Regions from separate parts of the Tissierella carlieri genome, predicted to be linked through region 2. Evidence: riboswitches for the same ligand, from Rfam matches in the RefSeq annotation. Region 2 holds a riboswitch; each other region holds the start of a gene.
The links. Region 2 has a riboswitch for cyclic di-GMP ahead of KQI38_RS22230 (type II secretion system protein). Riboswitches for the same ligand answer to the same signal wherever they lie in the genome.
Positions count from the first base shown of each region.

Region 1 (3,180 bases), on a different contig from region 2:
GGAACTTATCCAGTAACATTGACACAGCAAGATCTGCACTTCTTAAGTATCACATTAAATGCATCTATCACTGAAAATGCAGTAAAACATATGCAGCAGTATACAGATGAAGTTATGCGTCCGTATATATCTAACAGCATAAATCGAGAGTTGACTACTCCAATATCTGGAGGTAATACAGAAATGACAACTTTCCAAGCGACAATTGAATATACCCTATGCTATGATATACTTGATGAAAATAACCTTACTGTCGCAGAGCGTGACCGGGCCTTGATGGGATTAATAAATGGAGTTCGAGCATTTATCTATAGCAAGAGTGAAGATGAATTGGTTGGAGGTAAGGCTGCTTTAGAATCCAAAATTGACAGGTTAGAAAAGCAATATAGCAATAAGCGGATACAGCTAAGTGTAGAAAATCTTATTTATCAAATACATGATGAACGGGATGTAGAAGCACTTCGACATAATAATTAAGAGCATCATCCATTCATCTTTGTCATCCAATAATTATTATAAAAAACTCTGGAGAAGTACCAGAACTATGTTTCGATTATTGATGATGGTGTAAATCCGTTATTAATCCTGAAGAATTGTTATTGTTATGAAGTTGCCGACATAGAAGTGAAAGCCGTTCATGCCAGACGGTATAGGTCACGCCACGAGAATAGCATCAGTTATTGATGAAAAATGTGAGTATGGAGTTACTATATATAGTATTAAGATTTTTGAGCATACTCTTGAGCCAGTAAATTTCGAAAAACTTGTTATCGCGTTAAATTGGTGTCTTATAAATGATATTGATGTTATTAATCTCAGCATGGGATCAGTTCAATTTACTGACAGAGTCAGATTTGTAGAACTTATGACTGAAAACTAGAAAAGCGAAATTATTGTTGTCTCAGCGTATAGTAATGATGATTTGCTCACATTTCCGGCCTCTCTGAATTCTGTTATAGGTGTTAAACATGATACATTTGGATTTTTACAACCTACTGATCATATTTATTGTGAAAAACCAATCGATGGAATCGATGTAGTTAGTGGATGTCAAGATTCGTTTTTTGGAGTGTATCATGAAGAATATAATAGCTAGATTATTGATGGTAGTTTTTATTTTTCTGTACTTTTGAATTTCCTATTAACCTTATATTTTATATAATTTAAGATATAAATAGAGTTAAGGGCAAACCTGTCAAAAGACAGGGACGCAAAGCTATAGGATCTAAGATGCTGTTGCATTATGATAGCCTGGCTGCCAGAAGTTCCAAGTCATAAAAAAGACCTGCTCTTTTCTAAAAGGGCAGGTCTTTTTATGCATAAGCGGCTTTTGATTGAACATGTTTTATTGGATATCACCCTTTTGCTATTGACCAAGGTGAAAGTGAGGTACAAAGATGAATCTCATACACATATGTTTTTTTGGGAGGTTGAATTGAAGATGTTCTATCTACATATGGCCTTCTAACAACTTCATATTACAAGAAGCCAACAGTTTGCCAAAGGCATTCTGCTGGCTTTTTTTGTTCGACAAAAAGGCACCAGTTCCGACCAATAAGGTTACTTTTCGATTGGAAGCCTTTTATTTTATATAAAAAACTGCTGGAACTGACCCGCTGTAGATCTCCGCCGCTTGTTCTTCATTTTGGATTTAAAAATCATGAAATGGAGGACAAGCCCTATGGTTAAACGAAAAAGAAGAACAAATTATAGCCAGGAATATCCTGACTTAAGTAAAGAAATTATTGAGGTGTTGAAAAAAAGTGACCGAAAGATGGAGTATCAACAATATGACCTGAAGGCAGAACGATGCAGAATTGATTATGCAAGGCAAACTGTAACTTACATACCAAGCCGCGAGGATTCCTATGAACGGCTATTGGTGGAGAATCGGCAGTTTGCAGCTGAAGGTGAAAGTGTTGAGGATGCGGCAGTAAAGTCAATAATGATTGAGAAAATGAGGACCTGTCTAAAACTACTTACTCCAGCGGAACAAGAGCTAATCACCGAGTTATATTTTAAAGGTAAGAGCGAGCGACAATTATCGAAAGAAACACATATTCCCTATATGACTATTCATGACAGAAAGGTTAGAATTCTTAATAAATTAAAAAAACTTATAGAAAAATAAAAATATTTCCGTGCACCCCCCTCACTCAACGTGGAAGTAAGTGAGGGGGTTTTTTTATTCTCCCTTTTGCTCCTTGAAAATTTCATATCCGGTAACTTAAATACATGAGCTGTTCAGCCGTGATGAGCGGCAGCGACTTTGATGGGCGCGCCAAGACTGCCTGCGGATGGGTAACGGACATCCGTCGAACCGATGGCATCGAAGGTTACGAGCGATAAAGCCCGTTCATAAAACGGTCTGTGGTGGACCGTATCGCAATGAAATGGACAGTGATAATGCTACTTCCGCCCAGCCACAGACATCGCAATGGGGGCGGCTCGCAGAGATCCTGGGAGAGGTGAAATTCCTATGGCGTTTGCTTAACCAGCAAATCATTTATGTTGCCGCCCTGTAAGCCGTAAGGCTTTTGTGCTTCGGGAAGTAGTGTCGAATAGAAGCATTGTAATAGTTTTAAAATGAAGAACAAGCAGATCGTTTGATCTTAGAAACTATGCTGCAGGGGATTTATTCCCTGCAGCATCCTTGTAAGATTAAACAGAAAAAAGAACAAGGAGGAATCATTATGGAAAATCAAAAAATGGATGAGCTAATTGGCAAGGATATGGTTATTGGCTATGTATACGACTATGACGGAAACCGTAAAGCATATTATTTTGATAATACTCCGTCTAACATTGCCAGTTTCATCATGCTGCACAAGGAAAACACAGATAAAATGATTTTAACGGATATTGCTGACCGCTTGGTTTTGAATACTTTCAGAGAATTCATCAACCAATGCCCGGATCAAAAACTACTGCAGGAGATTCTGAAAGACTTGCTCCCTATGCAGATGGGTGAGAAAGATACAGTCGAATTTCTGATTGTGGATGAAGCGGAGTATCAAGCTTTTTTAGATGAAGAAGAGAGGCAAGTGGTAGAGGCAGAACTTCAGATGTTGTAGTCACTGCTGAGCTACATGAGTAAGCATTGATTAGGCGATAGGATACAATATTCCTCTCGCCTGTTTTTTTAGAATTAGAACGGAGGGTTATTTATGAAGGAAAAGA
Region 1 covers NZ_JAHLOH010000004.1:35,060-38,239, forward strand. Annotated here, with positions in the region: gene KQI38_RS00320 (M56 family metallopeptidase) at 1-477, shown strand, start outside; gene KQI38_RS00325 (S8/S53 family peptidase) at 638-880, shown strand; gene KQI38_RS00330 (hypothetical protein) at 923-1,096, shown strand; cyclic di-GMP riboswitch class I at 1,176-1,263, shown strand; gene KQI38_RS00335 (sigma-70 RNA polymerase sigma factor region 4 domain-containing protein) at 1,661-2,131, shown strand; gene KQI38_RS00340 (hypothetical protein) at 2,694-3,074, shown strand; gene KQI38_RS00345 (recombinase family protein) at 3,168-3,180, shown strand, end outside.
Region 1: another riboswitch for cyclic di-GMP. It lies ahead of KQI38_RS00335 (sigma-70 RNA polymerase sigma factor region 4 domain-containing protein); the one in region 2 lies ahead of KQI38_RS22230 (type II secretion system protein).

Region 2 (3,180 bases):
TATTCATACAGATCCCTCTTGATCTTATATTATTCTTTTATCCATCTAGTCCTACTAAGATTATTCTTATCAATATAAAGTGATAAAGATGAAGTTCCAGATCCCTTTGCTGTTTTGGCAGCAGCATGAATTTTAATTTCATCATCTTCCTTTGAGATTTCTATATCTACATATCCAACAGGATTTATCTCATTAGGTAAAGCAAGTTTTTTATGAGTCAAGGTATCTTTCGTATCTTTTATAAACTTATATATCTTTAAATCACCATCTTTTTCCTCCATCAAAGCCGCATATGCTATATCTATACCTGATCTAGCTAAATAATATGCTCTTAAATTATCTTCTTGAGTTGTAACTTGCTTAGTATTTGATTGGGCAATTGTTATAATCGAAATAAATAAAATTGACAATACTACCATTACCATTAAAACTACTGGCAATACAAAACCTTTAACTCTTTTTAGGTTCTTATTTATATAATTCATCCTATCACCTTTTAATCAATTTATATCATCTATACTATCTAACCAAATGTCCTTAGACATCTCGTTACATAGCACAGTAGTTTGACACTGTAGGGAGAAAATCTCCCTACAATATCTGTATTTTCCCTTTAGAATTATAAAGTACTAAGTCATACCATTTAAGGATTGTACTACATTTAGGATAATAGGAGTAAGGGAATGCCCCTGCAGTACACTCATATATGCATACCTTTTAAGATGAATCTATTAGTAGTCCGTATATACAAATTATCATGGTTATTTATTTAGCTTATTTTGTTGTGCGAATTTAAATAGTTAGTAAATATTTATTGCAGTACAATTTATATTTCCATATTTTATAAGTTCTGTTATTGATGCTATTTACTCCTTTAATTCTTTAATCTTTCCAGGTGAAACTATAAAAGAACCATCATCTTTAAAAGTAACTGTATATTCATCTCCAACCGTATTATCAGTTCCGTCTTCAAATATGACTGATTTACCTTTTAACTGTTCAGATATCTTAGGCCATTCTTGCATATAATCCTCAGACCCTTCATCCTTTGTTCCATTCCAAGATTCTTCTTCTTGAACTTTATTATCTGCTACCGCCATTGTAGCTGCTGACTCAAGTGTTCTAACATTAGCATTATGTGCCGCAATAGCTGCATTAACCCTTGACTTACCTAATTTAGGTACAGCTATAGCTGCCAATATCCCTAATATTGCAATAACTACCACTAACTCAACTAAAGTAAATCCTTTTCTGTTTCTTTTCTTGTTAATCCATTTCAACATTTGTTTTCCCCCTTAATTTTTATTTTAAAAATAATTATATAATTACAACAATGATCTCTTTCCTAAATCACCACCATTCTATCAATTCACAATGCTCAGTATACAATGTACAATTTAAAATCTGCAGACTCTGTTCATTTGTAAACAAAGAAATTTACAAGTTTAATTTATCAAAACAGTTTTATCGTACAAAAAAGCTGCATAAATAATACAACTATTTATGCAGCTGAACGATCATCATTATCCTATTGGATAACCTTAGACTCAAGCTTTGCGTCGCTAAGTTTCCTTAACTTTGCCGAGGAAATATTCATTTTTCGCTAATTTAATTTATTTTATATTATAATAATCCCTTTGTATTGTCAATATTTGGTAAATTAATAATTCACTTTAATTGTGAACTGTTCATTTTCAATTATTTATTATTGTATGGTATTCACCATATCAAACATTGGCATTGCCATAGCTATAACTATAAACCCAATGACCACTGCCATAACAACTAACATAAGAGGTTCCATTAAGCTAGTCATTCTTTGCAGAGCTACTTCTACCTCATCATCGTAGAAATCTGCTGTCTTGTATAATATATCATCAAGAGAACCTGATTCTTCTCCTATTTTTATCATGGAATCTACCATTGGTGAAAATACTCCCACTTCGTTAACTGCTCTAGACAAAGCAACTCCTTTTCTTACATTTTCAGCTGCTATTGCTAATCTATCATGTATTACTTTATTTCCCACCACTTTAGCTACCACATCTATGGATTGAAGTAAAGGAATACCACTAGATATTAGAGTTGATAAAGTCCTTGTAAATCTTGATGTAATTATTTTTACATTTGTATCTTTTACTATTGGGATTTTGAGCTTTAATGTATCTAAAAAATTCCTGCCAATAGGTGTTTGCTTAAAAGTGGCAAATCCTGCTATCATTCCTATAACTATTACTATAAATATATACCAGAAATTTGTTAGCCAACTACTTATATTAAGTAAAACCTGCGTAGGAACTGGTAATGCTTGTCCGCTAGATTCAAACATACCTATGAAAGTCGGCATAACAGCTACTAATAAGAATATAACCACTGCAATGGAAACTACTGCTAATGCTATTGGATATATTAAAGCTGATTTAATTTTGTTTTCCAATTTGTTTTCCTTCTCATAATGTACTGCCATTCTTTCCATTATTGTATCTAAGTTTCCACTGACTTCTCCTGCTTCAATCATATTTATAAGGAGTGCTGGAAATACCTTGGGATGTTTTTTCATTCCTTCAGATAAGGTAAACCCTTTCTGAACATTTTCATATAATGCTCCTAATGCCTTAATTAAGTTTTTATTTTCAGATTGTTTCTCTAATATTTCTATACATTTTACTATGCCAATACCAGCATCTAACATTGTATAAAACTGTCTGCAAAATACTGCTAGATCTTTCTTTTTAACTTTGCTAGAAAAGATATCTATCTGTGCTTCAGCCTCTATGTCCTTCTCTATTGAAACCGTCAGATAGTTATTTCCCTTTAGCATTGCTAATACATCCGACTTCTCATTTCCTTCAAAATATCCTTCTATCATTTCTCCATCTTGAGATACTGCTTTATACTTATATATCATAAGGTCACATCCTAAATAATATATTTTCTAATATTTTCTTGATTTATCGCCTGCATTAAAGCTATATCTTTAGATATTAATCCTCTTTTATAGAGCTCAAGTAATGATGAATCCATAGGCTGCATCTGATATTTTGCTCCTGTCTGTATCGCTGTATCTATTTGATGAATCTTATCTTCTCGAATTAAATTTCTTATGGCTGATGTTGCTACCATTATTTCAAAGGCAGCCACTCTTCCAGATTCATCTGACTTTGGCAATAATTGTTGAGA
Region 2 covers NZ_JAHLOH010000016.1:127,357-130,536, reverse strand. Annotated here, with positions in the region: gene KQI38_RS03140 (prepilin-type N-terminal cleavage/methylation domain-containing protein) at 1-7, opposite strand, end outside; gene KQI38_RS03135 (hypothetical protein) at 30-485, opposite strand; gene KQI38_RS22230 (type II secretion system protein) at 867-1,283, opposite strand; cyclic di-GMP riboswitch class I at 1,502-1,593, opposite strand; gene KQI38_RS03125 (type II secretion system F family protein) at 1,706-2,908, opposite strand; gene KQI38_RS03120 (type IV pilus twitching motility protein PilT) at 2,920-3,180, opposite strand, start outside.

Region 3 (3,180 bases), on a different contig from region 2:
ATATTGGTTCAAAAAGAGCATATATAAGAGTTAAATTAACTCCTGAATTTAATCCGGAATTACCAGTTGATGTTGTAGAATACACAATATTATCTGATTGGATTGACGGTGGAGATGGATGGTATTATTATAAAAATATAGTACAGCCAGGAGCTGCTACATCAAATGTAATAGAAGAAGTAAAATTTAAAGGCAGAGAAATGGGGAATGAATATCAAGATGCTACATTTACATTAACAGTAGAAGCTGAAGCAATTCAAGCAACTAATGGTGCAATCAATGACCAATGGGGCATTAACCCAGTTGATCTAGGTCTAGAAGTATTACCATAATATAATCTAAGGAAGGCATATGCCTTCCTTAGAAATACCTCGTAAGGAGGGTAGGATATGAGGAGATTTTTATCTAAAACATTTATCTTTATAGGAGTTCTTTCCTTAGTTCTAGGAACTTTAAATTCATTTGGTCGTAGTATTTCTTATGCTGAAGACTTGGAGCTAATAGGAACTGATTTAGGATTGGAGATAATACCAACTAGTACAAAATTGTTTGATTTAAATAGATTAAATCCAGGTGATACAAAAGAGGCCAAGATCACTATAAAAAATAATTACAGATCGTCATTTTATCTATATATGAGGGCGGAAAGAATGAGTCCAATTCCAGAAGAAGGAGATATAGATTTATTTGAACAATTAAATTTGACAGTGTATCTTCATGGGAATATAGTTTACTCTGGATCGATGAAAGATTTTGCTACTTCTAGTATCAGTTTAGGAGTATTTAATCCTAATGATATTAAGGATTTAAATGCGGCAGTTTATTTACCGGGACCAGAAACAGGTAATGAATTTCAGGGTGCGGGAGTAGAGGTAAAGTGGATTTTTATAGCTGAATCTGATGTTCCAACAGAAGAACCAGAAGAACCAGAAGAACCAGAAGAACCAGAAAAACCAGAAGAACCAGAAGAACCAGAAAAACCAGAGGAATCAGAGGAATTTGAGGAACAGGAAGAAATAATAGAAGATAGGATTCCGGAAACAATACCAGAAGAAAATGAGGAAGAAATAATAGGAGAGAAAATTCCAGAAGTTGCACCTAAAATAATTGAAGAGGAAGAAATAATAGAAGAGAAAATTCCACAATCAGTTTTGAAAATGCCAAGAACTGGTGAAATTCCATCTAGCTTATTCTACGGTGCAGGAATGTTATTTTTATTCATAGGAGTTCAGATGGGATTTAAGAGGAAAAAATAGCTGGAAACTAATCTTCCAGCTATTTTGTTTATATAGGCATCTAAGATGTGTATATTTAAATAAAATAGAATTAAATTATTACAAAAAATTAACTTTTAAACCTTGGAATTAATATGTTAGAATTATGTTAACTTAATATTCAAATTATATGACAAGTACAAAAGTGTAAGAATATCTTTTGTAAACTGTCAAGCGATAAAGGCAAACTTGAGGAAACTCAAGGACGCAAAGCTATAGGGCCTAAAGAAGGCAGCCAGCTACCGAAAGGAGAGTTTAAATGAAAAGAAGATATTTTTCCATAATATATATACTTGTTTTTCTATTTGCTTTTGCAGGACAAGCTATTGGGGAATCTCTATATACAATATCGGCTTTAGATGACAATCTTGTTAAAGTTGAAAGTTTAAAAGAGGATAAAGGTATGAGAATTATGGTTGAAAAAGAAAGTGAAAAGTACTATTATAGTCTAAATAAAACAGTTGAAATAATTCCTCTACAATTAGGAAAAGGAACATATACAATAAAAATATTGCAAAATACATCTGGAGATAAATATAAGGTAGTTCAAAAACAGGATATAAATGTTATAAATAATAATTTAAGTGAAATATATTTGGCTTCTACACAACCAGTTTATTGGGATGATAAGGAAAAAGTAATAGAATTGGCCCAAAATCTAACTAAGGGAAAAAACACAGATAAGGAAAAAATAGAATCTATTTATAAATATATTGTAAATAATATAAAATATGATTATAATAAAATTAAGGGATTATCAAATGATTACGTACCAGAAATCGATAAGGTATTAGATGATAAATCTGGAATATGTTATGATTATGCAGCTCTTTTTGCGGGTATGCTAAGATCCCTTGGAATACCAACTAAACTAGTAAAAGGATATAAGAGTGATTTAAAAGAATATCATGCTTGGAATCAGGTGTTCTTAGATGGGAAGTGGGTTGTTATAGATACCACATATGATGCTGCTTTGAAAAAAGATAATGTAAAGATTAGTATGATTAAAGATGCTATTGAGTATAATAATGTAAGAGAATATTAGTATAATAAAATTTTATTTGCTCTTAAAGATGAGAAAAATCCAGCAGAGCAAATATTTTTGACAAGAAGGACAAAGAAAGTCAAAGTCAAAGGAGGATTTATATGCCTGGCCTAAGTAATATGATAGAGAGATTTATTAAATCTATGATAGAGATGGCGGAAGATAGTACAATAGAAATACAGAGGAATGAATTAGCTGAAAGGTTTGATTGTGCACCTTCCCAGATAAATTATGTATTAACCACCAGATTTACCCCTTATAAAGGCTATTATATTGAGAGTAGAAGGGGTGGAGGTGGGTATATTAAGATTATAAAAGTAGGAATAGATGAAAATGAAGATATTAATACTATTATAGTTGACATTATTGGTGAATCAATTACAAAAAATAAAGCATATCATATAATTGATGGACTAATTGAAGAAGGATTTATTAGCGAGAGAGAAGGCGATATTATGAAAGCTGCAATAGGAGATAGGGCTTTAAATAAAGAAGATGTAAATAATCGTAATAAATTAAGAGCTGATGTTTTAAAAAACATTTTGCTTATTCTTGTTAAATAGGAGGTGTTATTCTTGTTATGTCAGGCCTGTGAAAAAAACAATGCAACTATTCATTTTACTAAAATAATCAATGGTAGTATAGAAGAAATGCATCTATGTGATTCTTGTGCTAAGAAAAATAACGATTTAGATTTTGAGTTTCCTTTCTCTTTTCAAAAGATTTTTACTGGGCTTATAGGGTCAATGCAGGAAGGGAAAGAAGAAATAAAGAATATCTCATGTCCGCAATGCGGTTTAACCTATAAAAAATTTATGGAAATAGGGAGATTTGGGTGTTCACAGTGTTATGAAACATTTA
Region 3 covers NZ_JAHLOH010000025.1:31,703-34,882, forward strand. Annotated here, with positions in the region: gene KQI38_RS06885 (TasA family protein) at 1-332, shown strand, start outside; gene KQI38_RS06890 (hypothetical protein) at 390-1,256, shown strand; cyclic di-GMP riboswitch class I at 1,447-1,521, shown strand; gene KQI38_RS06895 (transglutaminase-like domain-containing protein) at 1,534-2,319, shown strand; gene KQI38_RS06900 (CtsR family transcriptional regulator) at 2,421-2,882, shown strand; gene KQI38_RS06905 (UvrB/UvrC motif-containing protein) at 2,895-3,180, shown strand, end outside.
Region 3: another riboswitch for cyclic di-GMP. It lies ahead of KQI38_RS06895 (transglutaminase-like domain-containing protein); the one in region 2 lies ahead of KQI38_RS22230 (type II secretion system protein).